Regions from separate parts of the Dongia sp. P2_B8 genome, predicted to be linked through region 3. Evidence: riboswitches for the same ligand, from Rfam matches in the RefSeq annotation. Region 3 holds a riboswitch; each other region holds the start of a gene.
The links. Region 3 has a riboswitch for S-adenosylmethionine ahead of AC1DWZ_RS13785 (OsmC family protein). Riboswitches for the same ligand answer to the same signal wherever they lie in the genome.
Positions count from the first base shown of each region.

Region 1: another riboswitch for S-adenosylmethionine. It lies ahead of metZ (O-succinylhomoserine sulfhydrylase); the one in region 3 lies ahead of AC1DWZ_RS13785 (OsmC family protein).
Region 2: another riboswitch for S-adenosylmethionine. It lies ahead of AC1DWZ_RS09635 (homoserine O-succinyltransferase); the one in region 3 lies ahead of AC1DWZ_RS13785 (OsmC family protein).

Region 1 is NZ_JBFUDM010000003.1:1,199,865-1,205,851, reverse strand. Features, by position in the region: gene AC1DWZ_RS13205 (methylmalonyl-CoA mutase family protein) at 1-565, opposite strand, end outside; gene AC1DWZ_RS13200 (GFA family protein) at 682-1,092, opposite strand; gene metZ (O-succinylhomoserine sulfhydrylase) at 1,223-2,419, opposite strand; SAM riboswitch at 2,510-2,584, opposite strand; gene AC1DWZ_RS13190 (YjgN family protein) at 2,742-3,899, shown strand; gene AC1DWZ_RS13185 (YjgN family protein) at 3,930-5,099, shown strand; gene AC1DWZ_RS13180 (M48 family metallopeptidase) at 5,249-5,987, shown strand, end outside.
Region 2 is NZ_JBFUDM010000003.1:429,315-435,301, forward strand. Features, by position in the region: gene pheA (chorismate mutase) at 1-619, opposite strand, end outside; gene AC1DWZ_RS09635 (homoserine O-succinyltransferase) at 953-1,870, opposite strand; SAM riboswitch at 1,934-2,011, opposite strand; gene AC1DWZ_RS09640 (LysE family translocator) at 2,231-2,848, shown strand; gene AC1DWZ_RS09645 (NAD-glutamate dehydrogenase) at 2,976-5,987, opposite strand, start outside.
Region 3 is NZ_JBFUDM010000003.1:1,334,919-1,340,905, forward strand. Features, by position in the region: gene hemB (porphobilinogen synthase) at 1-948, opposite strand, end outside; gene AC1DWZ_RS13770 (hypothetical protein) at 1,040-1,258, opposite strand; gene AC1DWZ_RS13775 (hypothetical protein) at 1,317-1,535, opposite strand; gene AC1DWZ_RS13780 (O-acetylhomoserine aminocarboxypropyltransferase/cysteine synthase family protein) at 1,691-3,004, opposite strand; gene AC1DWZ_RS13785 (OsmC family protein) at 3,029-3,499, opposite strand; SAM riboswitch at 3,675-3,750, opposite strand; gene AC1DWZ_RS13790 (enoyl-CoA hydratase/isomerase family protein) at 3,844-4,869, shown strand; gene AC1DWZ_RS13795 (MarR family winged helix-turn-helix transcriptional regulator) at 5,032-5,487, shown strand; gene AC1DWZ_RS13800 (aminotransferase class I/II-fold pyridoxal phosphate-dependent enzyme) at 5,507-5,987, opposite strand, start outside.

The sequences.
Region 1 (5,987 bases), 140 kb from region 3:
TCGCTAGTGCATAGGCCAGCTCCTGCACCGGCGTCGCCCCGGCTTCCTGCAGATGATAGGAACAGACATTGGTGGGATTCCATTTCGGCACCTCGCGATAGGTGAAGCTGATGACATCCGTGATCAGCCGCAGCGAGGGTTCCGGCGGGAAGATATAGGTCCCGCGCGAGAGATATTCTTTGATGATGTCGTTCTGCACCGTCCCCTGCAGCACGCCGCGCGCTGTCCCCTGCTTTTCGGCCGCCGCGATATACAGCGCCAGCAGCCAGGGGGCGGTCGCGTTGATGGTCATCGAGGTGTTCATCTCGGCCAAGGGCAGGCCGTCGAACAGCGCCACCATGTCACCAAGATGGCTGATCGGCACACCAACCTTGCCGACCTCACCCTTGGCCAGTGGGTGGTCGGAATCGTAGCCGGTCTGGGTCGGCAGATCGAAGGCAACGCTGAGCCCCGTCTGCCCGCGCTTGAGGTTGGTGCGGTAGAGTTCGTTGGAGGCCGTGGCCGAGGAATGGCCCGAATAGGTCCGAAACAGCCAGGGCTGTTCCTTGTTCGCCGATTTGCTCATGCCGCTCCCCGCCCAGTTCAGGTCTTTTGTGCGCCGCAATATAGAGGGATTTCGGGGGAAGGCGCAAGATCAGGCCGAAAGGCGGCATTTATTTGTAATATTATTAGCGATCGTGGCTATTGGTGGTCGTGAGGCGCGTCTTTCGCCCAGTGCGGTAGACCGTCATCGATCTTCAGCCAGGACACGCGATCGGACGTCCAGCCGTGCCCGGTCGGAATGAGGCCGGATGCATCGTCCAGCGTTCCCAGCAGGATACCGATGGTATCGCCGCCGCTCATGTATACAGACGATCCGCAATCGACGCAGAAATGCCGCTGATAAAGGGGCGATGATTGAAAGCCCCTGGCCGTGCCGTGCAGGATCTCAAACTGCCGCACCGGCACCTGTGCCCAGGCCGTCACCGGCGCCCCGCTCCAGCGCTGGCACATCTTGCAATGACAATAATCGACGACAGCGCCCGCAGGATCGATGCGATACCGAAAGGCGCCGCACAGGCAATGGCCGGTGAGAAAGATGCCAGATATCATTACATCTCCGTCCAATCCCCTCTCCTTTCAAGGGGAGGGTTAGGGTGGGGGCATAGGCGAGAATTGTGGCAGAACGGGACCGAAACCGGCCCCCACCCTGGCCCTCCCCCTGAAGGGAAAGGGAGAAGCTCTACACTGCCTTCAACGCATTGAGCACATCATCGGCAAGATCGTCCGCATGCTCAAGCCCCACGGAGAGGCGGATAAGCCCCTCGTCGATCCCCTGTTTCGCGCGCTGCTCCACGGTGAGCCGCTGATGCGTGGTGGTCGCCGGATGCGTCGCCAGCGATTTGGAATCACCGAGATTGTTGGAGATCAGCACCAGCTCCAACGCATTCAGGAATTTGAACGCCGCAGCCTTCCCGCCGGCAAGGCTAAGCGACAGCATCGTGCCGCCAGCACTCATCTGCCGCTTGGCGAGCTCATATTGCGGGAACCCTTCGAGCGTCGGATAGTTCACCTGCGCCAACTTGCCATGGCCCTTGAGCGCCCGGGCGATCTTGAGCGAGCTCTCACTCTGCTTGGCGACGCGCAGGTCCAGCGTCTCCAGACCCTTGAGCAGGATCCAGGCATTCATCGGGCTCAAGCTCGGCCCGGTATGGCGGATGAAGGGCTGCAGCGTCTCGTTGATGTACTTCTCGGAGCCCAGCACAATGCCGCCCAGGCACCGCCCCTGCCCATCGATATGCTTGGTCGCCGAATAGACCACGACATCGGCACCCAGTTGCAGCGGCTGCTGCAGCAAGGGTGTGGCGAACACGTTGTCGACCACCACAGTGGCACCGGCCTTGTGCGCAAGGTCGGCAACCGCCTTCAGATCGACGAGGCGCAGGCCCGGATTGCTTGGCGTCTCAAGGAACACGGCCTTGGTCGGCTTGCTCAGCGCCTGTTTCCATTGCTCAAGATCGCGGCCATCGACGAATTCGGTCACCACGCCCCATTTCGGGAGTATTTCGGCAAGAATGAACTGGCACGAGCCGAACAAGGCATCAGACGCCACGATGCGGTCGCCGGCCTTCACCAGGCTGGCCAACGACGCGAACACCGCCGCCATGCCGGATGAGGTGGCGCGCGCCGCTTCCGCGCCTTCGATCGCCGCCATGCGCTGCTCGAACATCGCCACGGTGGGATTGCCGAAACGCGAATAGACAAAGCGCGGCTGACTGTTGTCGAAAGCAGCCTCCGCCTCCTCCGCCGTCTCATAGACATAGCCGGAGGTCATGTAGATCGTCTCCGACGTCTCCTTGAACTGGCTGCGCGTCTGGCCCGCATGCACCAGCTTCGTGGCCGCGTTCCAACTGGCCTTGATATTCCGTGTCACCGTCATGATCGCCTCGTCCTGGACTGGCCCGCGCACCATCACTGGCATGCGGGCAATAAAAAACCCCGACCGATAAGGCCGAGGCTCGGGCGCCCTTGGGCGCTGTCCTGGACCTTTTAGCGTTTGATTTAACGTGGCCGCAATCCGGCACAAATCACCACGGAGCCCGGCCATATTACCGAGCGTCGGCCGATGTTAAGCCATGACTGAGGCCCGCCTGTCAAGCGGGGGGCGCACAATCCGCTCATCCCTGTTCATCACTGGCACACTTGAGCACCAAACTTACTTTTGCTATCTTTCGCTGCAATGCAATGAGTGGGGAAATCATTTGCCTATCGACCAGTCGTTTGCCGCCGATCCGTCTTTGCGGGTGGCAGCCTCACCGCCGGCAATTCTTGCAAAGCCCCACCGTGTCGACGTCAGCAGCCTGCCCGCCATCCAGCGCGTGCAATATGACGGAGCATTGAGCGAACTCGCCCGGCTCTTTTATATCAATCTCGGCCTGTCGCTCTTGACCCTCGGCTTCTATCGCTTCTGGGGCAAGACCGAGATTCGCCGGTACCTCTGGTCACACACGACTGTGCTGGGCGAACGGCTGGAATATCTGGGCACTGGCCGCGAACTACTGATCGGCTTTTTGAAAACCATCGGCTTTGTCGCGATCCTGCTGGCGGTCAACCATTTCCTGCCTGAGATTCTTGATCTGGAAACGCCCATCGGCATCGCAGCTTGGGTGGCGAGCCTCGCGAGTTTCGGCCTGCTATACCTCGCGGCACAATTTGCTGCGCAACGCTATCGCCTCACCCGCACGGCCTGGTGCGGCATCCGCGGCGGCATGGACGGTTCCGCCTGGGCCTACGCTTTCAAGACCGGCGCGCTCTTTATCCCAGCTGCCGCCATCGGCCTCCTGGTCCCATGGTGGCGCATGTCATGTCTTGACCGCCGCGTTGCTGCAAGCCGGCTCGGCAACATGCGCGCTTACCTTGGCGGCGGCCGCAGCGTCTGCTTCTGGTCATTCATGCTGGGCAGCGCGTTGCTCGGCGCGACACAGTCGGGCCTTGATCCGGCGATCGACAAGATCTCGCATCTGCCGCTGGACCAGACCATGCTGGAGGCCCTCACCCTGCTCTGCGCGGGCGTCACGATCCTGATCCTCGTGCCCATCACCTTCGCCGTCTACTTCGCCAACATGCAGCAGGAATTCTTCAACCATCTGCAAATGGGTGACCTGCGCGTTGGTCAGTTGAGCTTCACCAGCGCTGTCACGCCGCTGGCCATGACCTTGCAGCTGGGCTCGGCCGTCATCCTGCTGGTTGGATCGTTGGGCCTCGCCTGGCCACTGGTCATTCATCGCTGGATCAAATTCACGGCCAACAATATCGGCATCTTCGGCAGCATTGATACCGCCGCACTCAAACAGGCCACCGATGTCATGCCGAAAGCCAGCGAAGGTTTGCTCGAAGCACTCGATCCCGGCATTCTCTGATCAACCGACAATATAAGCGAGGACGATACCTTGACCGACGATCTGAGCACGACACAAGCCTCTTTCGGCCGCGCCACAGGCGTGGAAGTACGGACTCGTTTCGTCTATGACGGGCGCCTTGGCCAACTCTATTGGATTTTCATCAAGAACATTCTGCTGATGTTCATAACCCTCAGCATCTGGCGCTTCTGGGGCAAGACACGCGTGCGTCGCTATCTTTGGGCACATACGTCCTTGAGCGGCGACCGCTTCGAATATACCGGCACCGGTGGCGAACTGTTTATCGGCTTCATCATCGTCATGGTGGTTTACGTCATCGGCTTGATCGCCATTACCGCCCTTAGCGTTGCCGTCGGGCCGGAATCTCCGTTCCTCATCGTCCCAAAATACGGCCTGGGTATCGTCATTCTCTATCTGACCTTCGTCGCCCAATATGCGGCACAGCGCTATCGACTGACTCGCACACTTTGGCGCGGCATCCGTGGCGGCATGACCGGTTCGGCGTGGACGTGGGGCTTCAAAGGCCTGTGGTTCTCAATCCTCTCTCTGCTCTCTTTGACTCTGGCCTGGCCCTGGACGCAAATGCGTCTCCTCGACGACCGCCTCAACAATTCATATTTTGGCGACGCGAAAGCGAGCATCGAAACCTCGTCCCGCACGCTCTACATCCCCTACATTCTTGGCACGATCACCTTCTTTGCCGTCACGGGCATCGTTGGATATTTCGGCTACAATTATCTGATGACAAATTATGGCGATGCGCTGCGGGAAATATTCACGCCTATCGAAAATCCCGAAGACCGAGAGCATATGGACGAATACGGCGCAGCGTTCGCAGCCCTCTATACCATTGTCCTGGGCGGCTACCTCGCCATTATCGTGGTCTCCATTCTGGCGTACGCGGCCTACTACGTCGCTTTGCTGCGGGAAGTCGCCAATAAGCTGAGCCTGGGCGGTTTGCGCTTTGCAACCTCTCTGACCATCGGGCGGTTTATCGGCCGCTATCTCGTCAATCTGCTGATCATCGTCTTTACCCTCGGCTTGGGCTTGCCGATCGCCATCCACCGCACCATGTTGTTCCTGACACGAAATATCGAGGTGATCGGCGAAATCGACGGCTCCGAGATCACACACGCCGATCTGCCCCGGCCGAAATTTGGCGAAGGCCTGTTGGAAGCGTTCGATCCGGGGATAATGTAGGAGGCTACGAGGAATACGCCCTCTCCCTTAAGGGGGAGGGCCGGGATGGGGAGCGCATTCAGTTTCGATCTCGCATAATCGTCACCCACGGGCCCCACCTAACCTCCCCCTGAAGGGGAGATGGATTTAGATGAGATAAGAGGATTATCTTGCCCGAAGATCGCTATTACGATGGCCATACCGCCACCGCTCACCGTGCCCTGATCGCGTTGACCGGCAAGAACCTCGTCATCTCGACCATGGAGATCGCGGAACTGGCGCGCTGGCCGGTTGCCGACATGCGCGTCATCGACGCCAACAAGGTGACCGGAGCCATCAATTTCGGCCGCGTCAGCGACCCGGTGCCGCGCCTTGTTCTCCTCGATTCGCAGCAGCGCCAGGCATTGCTCGCCGCACACCCGCATCTGCGCGACTGGAAGACCCGCGCCATCAAGCGTGGCTGGTCAGTCGGCGGCGCCTGGACATTGGCCGGCCTGCTTATTGCCACCGGCACTTATTTCGGCTGGCGGGACGGCAGCGCCTATCTTGCGCAATTCGTCCCGAAAATCTGGGAACAGCGCCTCGGCGCCCATATCTACAAGGCCCTCACCAAGAATCTCACCGTCTGCGAGAATCCTGACGGCAAGGCAGCGATGCGCGCCTTGGTGGATCGCCTCGCGCCTGCCAATCTCAAGAAGGATTCCGCCCTCAAGCAGGATGGCGTCACCATCGACGTCATTGACATCAAGCTGCCAAATGCGCTGGCCTTGCCGGGGGATCACGTGCTGGTGACCAGCGGTCTCATCGATCTTTCGACCTCACCCGACATGCTGTCCGGCGTCGTGGCGCATGAATTGGGACATCTCGACCTGCGCCATCCCACGCAAGGGGCCATCAGCAATCTCGGCA
Region 2 (5,987 bases), 910 kb from region 3:
GTTCGGTGGGCGAGCGGCCGACGACGAGGGCCTGGAGATCCGGGTTGCGCTGGTTGCCGGGATCGCCAAAGGGCAAGCGGGCCACGACATGGGGCAGCTGGGCCGAGCCCATCAGGCGCCGCCACCAGGGGTCGTTGTCATCCTCGCGCGGGAAGGGCAGGACAGCGACCGTGGCGGATCCGTCCATGACGGCGCTCAAGGCGCGGTCGACGCGGCTGAAGGTGAGGAGCTTGACCTGGCTGCCATAATGATCGCGCGCCAGGTCCCAGAAACCGGGATGGGCCTGCGGGGCATAGACCGCGACCACAAAAGGGCCTTCGACCTGGAGGAGGGCGGAGATCATTTCGCGCCACATGCGCACGATGACGGCCTTGGGCAGCTTGCCTTTGTGGCGCGCAATGAGGCGGCGCAGGATCTTGGCCTCGCGGGCCGGGCGCATGAACTTGGCGCCTTCCGCGGGCGATTCGCCGGTCAGCGGCTGGCGCGCTGCCTTGGTGGCGCCCACCGCAACGGCCAGTTCCGTCCGCTGCATGAGCAGATCGTGCAGCTGGCTGTCGATCGCATCGATCTTATGCCGCAGCTGGACCAGCTCATCCCCGATGCCATCCGACCCCTGCATACCCCTAAACCACTTCCAAGGCCCAAATTGTTTCCAAGAACTGAGAAACGGCCTAGCCAACGGTCATTCAGACGGGGCCCGGCCGCGGCCAAGTGATAGCCGCCAAGCGCCCGAAAAGCAAAGAAAACCTTGAAAGAAGCCATTGCCAGGGGCCCCTGTGCTGGGTTTCCTGCCCTGGAGCCTGGAGGGGCGCTGTCAGGCGGGAAATCCGAGCCCCCAAGAGCCGGATTTTGGAAGATTGGCGGACAGATTTCAATCTTCCGGCCATGGTTCCTTCCCGGGTTTCCAGCGCTGCCGCCGGGCCGGTGGTGGCTCCGCCACCGCTGCGGCCCCTTACTGGCCGACCTTCTCGATCTCGAAGGGTGTCGTCTGATAGATCTCGTTGATCCAGTTCGAGAAGAAGAGATGCGCATGCGGGCGCCAGCGGTTAAGCGGCGGCCGTGCGGCATCATCGGCAGGGAAATAGTCGTGCGGCAGCTTGATCGGGACATTGGCGTTGATGTCGCGCGCATATTCATCGCCGAGGGAGGTCGCATCATATTCCATGTGATCGAGCACGTGGAGACGGCGCGCGCCGCGACTCTGGGCGATGCAGACACCTTTCTCGTCGGAATAGGCCAGCACGTCGACATCCGGGCACGCCGCCACGTCGGCGGTTCTGATTTCGGCCCAGCGCGAGATCGGTATCACGAAATCATCCGAGAATCCGATCAGGAAGGGTGACGACGGCTTCATGATCTTCTGGCGATAGACACCGAACGCCTTTTCCGGCAACTGATGCTTCGGTACGCCGTGGAAATGGTAAAGTGCCGCCATGGCACCCCAGCAAACATTGATCGTCGAATGCGCGTTGGTCGTGGTCCAGTCGAAGATCTGCTGCATCTCCGGCCAATAGGTCACGTCTTCGTAGGGGATCGTCTCGACCGGCGTGCCGGTGATGATGAAGCCGTCGAATTTGCGATGCCGCGCATTCTCCCAGGTCTGATAGAAAGTCCGCAGATGGTCTTCCGCCGTGTTCTTGGCGGCATGGTTGCCGATGCGGATCAAGGAGAGATCGATCTGCAGGGGGGTGGCGCCGAGCAGGCGCGCGATCTGCAACTCGGTCTTGATCTTGTTCGGCATCAGGTTGAGCAGGCCGATCTGCAGCGGGCGGATGTCCTGGCGGATTGCCGCTGTCTCGGTCATCACGCGCACGCCCTCGTTCTGGAGGGCCTGGAAGGCAGGGAGCTTGTCGGCAATCTTGATCGGCATGTGCGGTCACCCAAAAATCGGCAAATGGCTCGCCCTGGGTCCGCAGCCTTGAGATTCCACTTTTGAAAATCTCGGGCGGCCCTTTAGCGAGTTTTTTTACGTGGCTGCAAGCCGGCCGGCCAAATCACCACGGAATGCTTCTATTTAACCGATGCGGCACCCAAGCTACAATACGATTTATCAGGCTTTGACGGCCGCCCAGGGTAGCGTTTCACGCATGTTGTGGGGCGTTTTGCCGCATAACGAGGGTGAATTTGCCAGGCGAGCCGGCATGTTTTTGCCAAGGAAGCGGGGCGGGTCAGTCAGGCTGTTGCAAGAGTGGATCCCCGGGTCAAGCCCGGGGATGACGGCTTTGTTTAGTTGGCCGCAGATGGTGTTGGCAGGGTATTCTCAAGTTCGTCATCCCCGGGCGGTCCCAGTTTTCTGCTGGTGGCACGCATTTCTCTTTCGCAATCGCGGCACCATGGGCTGGCATCGGCACTCGGCATGGGGTTGGGCGGAATGATCCTGGCAACACTTGCCGTCATCGGCTTGCAGGCGCTCTTCATGCAGGTCGAATGGCTCTATATGGGATTCAAGATCGGTGGTGGCGCCTATCTCGTCTATCTCGGCTACCAGCTGTGGCGGGGCGCCAGGCAGCCCTTGCAGGCGGCGATGGCAGATCCATCGCGGAGCGGCGTATTCCGCACTTTCCTGCTGGCGCTGGCGACGCAGCTCAGCAACCCGAAGACCGTGATTTTCTACAGCAGCGTCTTTGCAGCCTTGCTGCCGTCCAATCCCTCGACCGGCACGATGATCCTGCTGCCGGGCCTGCTGTTCCTGGTGGAAGGCGGCTGGTATTCGGCCGTGGCACTCGCCTTCTCGACGGCCAAACCGCGTGCGGCCTATCTTCGCGCCAAGGGCTGGATCGACCGCATCGCCGGGGCCGTGATGGCAGGGCTGGGGCTGCGGCTCATCTTCAGTTCGGCGAAGGTTTAGGGAACGAAAGTCCCCTCACCCCGACCCTCTCCCCGCAAGCGGGGCGAGGGAGTTTCGAGCAAGCTCGGTATAAAGCCCCTCTCCCCGTTCTTACGGGGAGAGGGGTTGGGGTGAGGGGCGTTTCGCTTTAATCCAGCAGGCTCCGAAGCGCGCGGTTGGCGACCGCCAGCATGGCGAGCTCCAGTTTGCCGACCTGGCGCAGATCGGTGAACAGGGCCTCGGCGCGTGGCAGGGCGGCGGTGCGGCCGGCTTTCCAGCCGTCGATCGCCTTTTCACCGGTGAGCCCCAGATCGTTGGCGAGGACCGCAACCGTCAGATCACGCTGATGGGTGTTGAGATCGTCGACGATGGCAAACACCGCGAGGCGCTGCCAATGGCTGTCGCCGATCAATCCCTTCGCCCCTGTCCGCAGCCAGTCGATGTTGAACTGGTCGCCGATGGCAAAATAGGTGGCGGCCACATCCTCGACCTTGATCTTGGTCTGGGCGGCAATGCGCACCACATCAAGCGTCGTGCCGATGCTGGCCAATTGCGAAATGCGCCGTGCCAGCCGGTCCGGCACGCCACCCGACATAAGGGCGCCATAACGCTTGGTGTTGGCGGCCTGATCGGCCGGCGAGAGGATCGTGCCCAAGGCCGCTTCGATGGCAATGATGCCGGGTTCGGTCGCAGCGATGTTGGCGGCGATGTCGAGCGGATGCTGGCCGTTGCGGAGGAACCACAGGGTCGCAGCTTCGGCAAGCCGGTTGATCTCGATCAGCATCGAGGTCTGGATGCTGGCCGAGACTTTGTTGTCGAGCGCCTGGATACCCGACCACAGATCCCGCAGCTTGAAAGCACCGCGGGTGATGGCATAGGCGCGGGCGATGGCGGAGGCGCTCTGGCCGGTCTTCTCCTTGGTCACATGAACGAAGGTGGCGCCCATGCGATTGACGAGCGAGTTGGTGACGACGGTCGAGATGATCTCGCGGCGCAGGCGATGCTTGTGGATGAGCGGCTGATAGCCCTCGCGCAGCTGCTGCGGGAAATATGAGATGAGATCGTCGGCCAGCTGCGGATCGTCCGGCAGATCGGACGGCAGCAATTCGTCATAGAGCGCCATCTTGGCATAGGCCAGCAGGACAGCGCTTTCCGAGCGTGTGAGGCCGATGCGCTGGGTCAGGCGCGCACGCATGATCTCATCGTCCGGCAGATATTCGATGGCGCGGTCGAGGCGGTTGATGCGCTCCAGGCCACGCATGAAGCGGCCCTGCTGGTCGAGGAGCGTATAGCTTTGCGCCTCCGCGACCGACAGCGCCTGGGACTGCAGGTAATTGTCGCGCAGCACGAGGGTCCCGACCTCGTCGGTCATTTCAGCGAGCAGCTTGTCGCGCTGCTTCATGGTGAGATCGCCGGCGGCGATAGCCTCGTTAATGAGGATCTTGATGTTGACCTCGTGATCCGAGGTATCGACGCCGGCGGAATTGTCGACCGCATCGGTGTTGAGGCGCTTGCCGTGGAGGGCTGCTTCGACGCGGCCGCGCTGGGTGCAGCCGAGATTGGCGCCTTCGCCGATCACCCGGCAGCGCAATTCCTCGCCATTGACGCGGGTCCCGTCATTGGCGCGGTCGCCGACATCGGCATGGGTCTCGTCGGTCGCCTTCACATAGGTGCCGATGCCGCCGAACCACAGCAAATCGACCTCGGTCTTCAGCAGCAGCTGGATGAGCTCGTTGGGCGTCACCTGATCCTTGGTGAAGCCGAAGCGCTGTTTCACTTCCGGCGAGAGCTTGATCGATTTCGCCTTGCGCTCGAAGATGCCGCCGCCGGGCGAGATCAGTTTGGCATCGTAATCGTTCCAGCCGGAGCGCGGCAGGTTGAAGAGGCGCTGGCGTTCGGCCAAGGTCGCCTTCGGGTCCGGATTGGGATCAAGGAAGATGTGCATGTGGTTGAAGGCAGCCACCAGCTTGGTGTGCGCCGAGAGCAGCATGCCGTTGCCGAACACGTCGCCCGACATGTCGCCGACACCCACACAGGTGAAGTCGACATTCTGGATATCGTGATCAAGTTCGCGGAAATGGCGCTTCACGCATTCCCAGGCACCGCGCGCAGTGATGCCCATCTTTTTGTGATCGTAACCGGCAGAGCCACCCGAGGCAAAAGCATCGTCGAGCCAGAAACCGTAATCGCGCGAGACCGAATTGGCGATGTCGGAAAAGGTCGCCGTTCCTTTGTCGGCCGCGACCACCAGATAGGGATCGTCGCTGTCATGGCGGATGACGTCGGCTGGCGGTTTCACGGCGCCGGCCACCAGATTGTCGGTGATGTCGAGGAGGCCGCGCATCAAGGTCTTATAGCAGTGTACCACCTCGGCCATGACGGCCTCGCGGTCACCTTGCGCCGGGCGCTTCACCACGAAGCCGCCCTTGGAGCCCACCGGCACGATGACGGCGTTCTTGACCATCTGCGCCTTCATCAAGCCTAAGACCTCGGTGCGGAAATCCTCGCGCCGGTCGGACCAGCGGATGCCGCCACGCGCCACCTTGCCGCCCCTGAGATGGATGGCCTCGGCACGCGGGCTGTAGACGAAGACCTCAACCAAGGGCCGTGGCAGCGGCAATTCCTCGATCTTGGCGGAATCGAGCTTGAAGGAGACATATTCCTTGGGCCCGCCATCAGTGGCCTTCTGGTAGAAATTGGTCCGCAGGGTGCACTGCACGGCATTGAGATAGCGGCGCAGGATGCGGTCTTCGTCGAGGTTGGCGACGCGGTCGAGCTTGCCGGCAATCTTCTCGACGATCTTCAGGGTCTTCTCGTCGCGATTGCCTGCGAAGGCCGGATCGTTGCGCACGTGGAACAGCTTGACGATGTTGCAGGTGATGGTCGGGTTGGCGTTAAGCGTCGCCTCCATATAGTCCTGGCTGAAGGCAATCGCCGCCTGGCGCAGATATTTGCAATAGGCGCGCACCAGGGTGATGTCGCGCCAGCCGAGGCCGGCGGTGATCACCAGTCGGTTGAAGCCGTCATCCTCCATCTGGCCGCCCCAGATCTTGGCGTAGGCTTCGTGGAACTTGTCGCGGATCGCGGCAATATCCACCTCGCCGCCATCGGCGGTCACCATGATGAAGGCGTGGATCCAGACCGGCTGCTCCTGGCCGAC
Region 3 (5,987 bases):
CTCGAGGACGACACGGTCATTGTCGAGCCAGCCATTCTGTGCCGCGGCCTTGATCATCGAATATTCGCCGGACACCTGGTAGGCGAAGGTCGGCATCTTGAAGGCCTCCTTTACGCGCCAGATGATGTCGAGATAGGGCAGGCCGGGTTTCACCATCAGCATGTCGGCGCCCTCGGCGACATCGAGCGCGCATTCACGCAGCGCCTCGTCGCCATTGGCGCTGTCCATCTGGTAGGTTCGCTTGTCGCCTTTGCCGAGTGACGATTTCGAACCGACCGCGTCGCGGAACGGGCCATAGAAGCCGCTGGCATATTTGGCGGCATAGGACATGATCTTCACACGCTGGAAGCCCGCGGCGTCGAGCGCATCGCGCACGCGGCCAATGCGGCCATCCATCATGTCGGAGGGGCCCACGATATCGACGCCGGCTTCGGCCTGCGCGATGCTTTGGCGGATGAGCACGTCAATCGTTTCATCGTTGAGGATCTCGCCGCCCTTCATCAGCCCGTCATGGCCATGGTCGGTATAGGGATCGAGGGCGACGTCGCAGAGGATCCCGACCTCCGGCACTGCCTTCTTGAGAGCGGCCACCGCCCGGTTGCACAGATTGTCGGCGCGATAGGCTTCCTCGGCTCCTGGCGTCTTTTTGTCTTTCGGAACGACGGGAAAGAGGGCCATGACCGGAATGCCGAGCTTCGCTGCCTTCTCGGCGGCTTTCAGCAGGGCTGGGATGGTCAGCCGGTCGACTCCGGGCATGGAGGGGACAGCTTCGCGGGCCGGGCCGCCTTCCTTGACGAAGACCGGCCAGATGAGATCGTTGGCAGTGAGGGCATTTTCCGCGACCAGCCTGCGCGACCAATCCTCCTGCCGGTTGCGGCGCATCCGGATGCGCGGGAACTGGCCGAAGGGCTGGCGCTTGGCGTGGCTGTCGTGGCTGTGCTCAGTCATCTGGCGGCTGCTCGGTCGCTATGGGGATACCGTCGGATACAACGGCGCAGCCCTCAGCGCAATGGACGACACGCCGCAGCCGGCGGACCGCTTACGCGCGCTGCAGGCGGTCCCTGATCTGCGAGAAGCCGGTTTTGGCAATGTCGGCCTGGATCTGGGCCAAGGGCTTGCCCAGCGAAACGATCAGCCGTTCCGGGGCGCCCTGTTGCTGCAGCTTCCACTTATCCTTCTTGGCGTCGAAGCTGGCAGGCTGGGCCTGGGTCGGGAAAACCATGTATTCGGCGTTTCGCCGATAGATGTCGTACAGCATGTTCGTTCCTTACGGGATCAAGCCCGGGTTTCAGACCGGCGCCATCACATTGGCCCTATTACATTGGCCTGGCGACATGCTTGACGGCCACTGTCGTCATGCCGTTCTGGGTGATTTCCCGGTCGATCTGGCTGATGGGCTTGGTGCTGTGGGCCAGGACCTGAGTATTTACCCCCATATGCAGCCTTTTCCAGCCGCTGAGGTTCATGTCTGAGGGTGGCTTGCCGGATTCGAACACCAGCATCAAATTATCGCGCCGATAGATATCGTAACGCATGATCGCACCTTTCAAGGTTGATCGCGCATATACGCTGCAATGCACCCAACTAGCGAGTCTAATCGCGCGAATCGGGGCAGAAACCGCCCTTTTGCACCAACATCCCCAGCTATCCCCGGGCCGGTGGCAGCCAGCCCGGGGATATGGGTGGAGTCTTACTCCGCGGCCTTTGCGGTGCCGCTTGCTGCATCCAGGGCCTGGGTAATATCGGCCAGAATGTCGTCGATATGCTCAATGCCGATGGCGAGGCGCACATAGCTGTCCGAGACGCCGCTGGCGATCTGCTCGTCGGGATTGAGCTGCGAGTGCGTGGTCGAGGCCGGATGGATGGCAAGGCTCCGCGCATCGCCGATATTGGCGACGTGATAGAGCAGCTTCAGTGAATCGATGAAGCGACGGCCGGCATCGAGGCCGCCCTTGATCTCGAACCCGACGAGCCCGCCATAGCCGCCTTTCAAATAGGCATCGGCCCGGCGCTTGTCTTCGCCGGTGGCGCGGCTGGGATGGATGACCTTGGTCACCGCCGGATGGCCGTTGAGATAATCGGCCACGGCCTGCGTGTTCTTCACATGCTCGCGCATGCGCAGCGGCAGCGTTTCCAGACCCTGGATGAACAGGAAGGCGTTGAAGGGGCTCATCGCCGAGCCAAGATCGCGCAGCAGGGTGACACGCGCCTTGATGATATAGGCGATAGGGCCGAGCGGCTTCACAGCCTGAGTCCAGACGGCACCATGATAGGATGGGTCCGGCTGGTTGAGGCCGGGGAAGCGTGCGGCATTGGCCTCCCAATCGAAATTGCCGCCATCGACGATCGCACCGCCGATCGAGGTGCCGTGGCCGCCGATATATTTCGTGGTCGAATAGACAACGATCGCAGCACCATGATCGAACGGCCGGCAGAGGATCGGCGCTGCCGTATTATCCATGATCAGCGGCACGCCGAGTTTGCGGCCGATATCGGCTACCTCCTTGATCGGGAAGACGCGCAGCTTCGGGTTGGGCAGGGTCTCGGCGTAATAGGCGCGGGTCTTGGCGTCGGTGGCCTTGGCGAAGGCTTCCGGGTCTTTGGGATCGACGAAGCGGACTTCGATGCCCTGGTCCTTCAGCGTGTTGGCAAAGAGATTCCAGGTACCGCCATAAAGATCGGTCGAGGAGACGATATTGTCGCCGACCTTGGCGATGTTCTGGATCGCAAAGGCCGAGGCCGCCTGGCCTGAGGAGACCGCAAGTGCCGCCACGCCACCTTCGAGTGCCGCCAGGCGCTCTTCGAGCACCGCGGTGGTCGGGTTCATGATGCGGGTATAGATGTTGCCAAAGCGCTTCAGGCCAAAGAGGTCGGCTGCATGCGCTGAATCATCGAACTGATAGGACGTCGTCTGGTAGATCGGCACAGCCACCGCATTGGTGGCGCTGTCGCGGCGGTGGCCAGCGTGGAGCACGATCGTTTCGGGATGTTTGCTAATGGTCATTTCACGTCTCCGATGTGTGACTTGTCAGGCAGCTAGTGAATTATTGTCCCGTAAATTTATGGAAATCTCAAGCCGGGTGGGCGTGACGTTTCTGAGCAGATCCAACACGGGATCATGCCGTTCGACTGTGATGCGCAGGCGCTCCAAAGCGTAGATATCTGCCGGGCTGGACAATCGCGCCTCTGCGCGGACATTGCTTGGGCCGGGTCGCACACCCTCGGCCGCTGCGGCGATGCCATTGAGATCCAAGCCCGCTTCGATGCGGATTTCAACATTATTGAGCGGGATGTCCAGGGCGGCGGCAAACCGGCGGTAGCTGGCGGCAAGGCTGCCTGCCAGGGCTTCCAGGACCCGTTGCACATGGTCGAGTTCCGGCCGCCTGGCATGGTCGACCTCTGCACCGGCGCGCGCTTTCAGGGTGACCTGGGCGCAATGTGGGCTGCGCCGGATTTCGTCCTGCAGCTGGGGAATCGTGGTGTCGGTCGGGGTGGTCATCGCAAAAGCCTCCTCAAGGCAGTAGATCCGCCCGGGGCCAAGGCAATACAGCGCTTTAGCTCTTGGTGACGCGGTGCAAGCTGCCCCTCAAATCCCGCGGGTCCGTTGCTGGTGGACCGGGCCAAAACGACAAAACCCGCCGCGTCAGGGACGGGCGGGCAGCCAAAACACAGGTTTCATGCCGAAACCGCGCTTTAGCTGCATTTATAACGCGCCCGCAAGCTGAGCTTCAAATCGGCGCGGCCGGAGAATGATCCGGGGTGGGGTGGGTTGTCAAGTTGGCTTGACGAGGCGGCTCACATGGCCGATGAGTCCCGCCCCTTTCCCCAGCAGCCGGCCGGATCATGAGCGAATTTCAAGACGTCCTGTTTTCCATCGAGAATGGCCATGGCCGGATCGTGCTCAACCGCCCCCAGGCGATGAACGCGCTGACGCTCGACATGATCGACGCCATCGCCGCCCAGCTGGCGGCCTGGGAAATGCGCGTAGATATCAAGGCCATCATCATCACCGGCGCCGGCGACAAGGCGTTCTGTGCGGGTGGCGATATCAAGGCCGTGCATGCAGCCAAGCAGCGCGGTGATCTCGGGATGCTCGAGGATTTCTACCGCCGCGAATACACACTCAACCACCGCCTGGCGACGTATGCCAAGCCGATCATCGCGGTGATGGATGGCGTCGTCATGGGCGGCGGGGCAGGGATTGCCTTCAACTGCTCGCATCCCGTGGTGACCCACAAAACCGTCTTTGCCATGCCGGAATGCCGCATTGGCCTGTTTCCGGATGTGGGTGCCGGGCATTTCCTCAATCGCTGCACCCCGGCGCTGGGATTGGCGCTGGGCCTGGTCGGCCTGGCACTGCGCGGGCCTGGAATCGTCCGCATCGGCCTTGCCCGGCATTTCGTGGCCAGTGCGCGTGTGGCTGAAATCGGCATCGATACGCTGGATGCGCTCAATCTGCGGGTCGATACCGCGGGGATCGAGCAGATGCTGCCCGACATTGAGCGTGTCTTCAGCCTGAACACGCTTGATGAAATCATGACCGTGCTCGCCGCACGGCGCGATAGCTGGGCGGTGGAAACACTGAAGGCGCTGGGCAGCTTCTCGCCGATGAGCCTTCGGGTGACGTTCGCCCATCTGACCCGGGCGCGCGGCCAGAAGCTTGCTGACGTGCTCAAGACCGAGTTCCGGCTGTCCCAGCATTTCATGGCCGGCCATGACTTTTTCGAGGGCGTCCGTGCCCAGCTGATCGACAAGGACCATGCCCCCAAATGGCGGCCGGCGGACCTTGCTTCCGTCACCCCGGCGATGGTCGAGGCCTGCTTTGCCCCGGTCCCGGGGGTCAAGGATTGGGCGGTACAGGCCCATTAAAAGCTGGCCCGGGCGTGGCTAAATGCCCGGACCGCCGGGAAAATGCCGGATCGGCCGTTTAGCGGACTGGCGCGGGATTAACCATTGCTTTACGATGGGCAGCTAGCTTGAGACCGAATCGCGACCGTTTTTGGCGTGATTCTGCGCTATTGGGGATTAGCGGTGAAAAAAGCCTATTTGGAAACTATTGCGCTGGTTGAGCGCTTGCATCGCGAATGCCTTGAAGTGATCAAGGCCGATCTTGATCGGCAGGGCATCCGGGATCTCAACAACGTTCAGGCGATGATCTTGTTCAACATCGGCAGCGACGTGCTGTCGGTTGGCGAACTCACGAACCGGGGCTATTACCTCGGTTCGAACGTCTCCTACAACGTCAAGAAGATGGTCGAGAACGGCTATCTCATCCAGGAGCGCTCGCCCCATGACCGGCGTGCAGTCCATGTCCGCTTGTCGGAAAAGGCCCTGGCTGTCGTCCAGAAGATGCATGACATGTATGACAAGCATCTCCAGGCGCTGAATTCAGAAACCTTCAAGGATGGCGAACTCGATGGGGTCAACCTGACCCTGCGCCGTCTGGAGCGTTTCTGGGCCGCCTCAATGGACTACGCCCCCCGCTAGAAGGCCGGCGGTTAGGCCGTCAGGCCTTCCGAATGAAGTGAATGTCCTGGAACTGACGGCGGAATGCCGTCACGTTCTCTTTGACGCGTTCCGGCGTCTCGTTCCCGATCAGCACCCGTGCGGTGAGCCGGGCTATCGTTGCCATGTCCGATGGCGTGAAACCCCAGCGCGTGATCTCCTGCGTACCGATGCGGATGCCGTTGGCATCGCCCGGGACCTCAGGCAATGGCAGGCCGATACTGGTGAACAGGATATTGGCGGGCTCGATCCGTGCACTCGCTGCATTGCCGCCGCCATAGGGGGCCGCGTTCACTGCGACATGCTGTGATGTGGTGAACTGGTCGCGGCCCGTTGGCCTGAAGACGGCGATCCCTTCGGCATCCAGCGCCGCTGCCAGTGCCTGGGCATTGGCAATGCAGGCCCGCGCATAGGCAGGGCCGAATGCCAGCAAATCCATCACCGCGACGATCATCGCTGCCGTCCGCCCAAGATCGAAATTG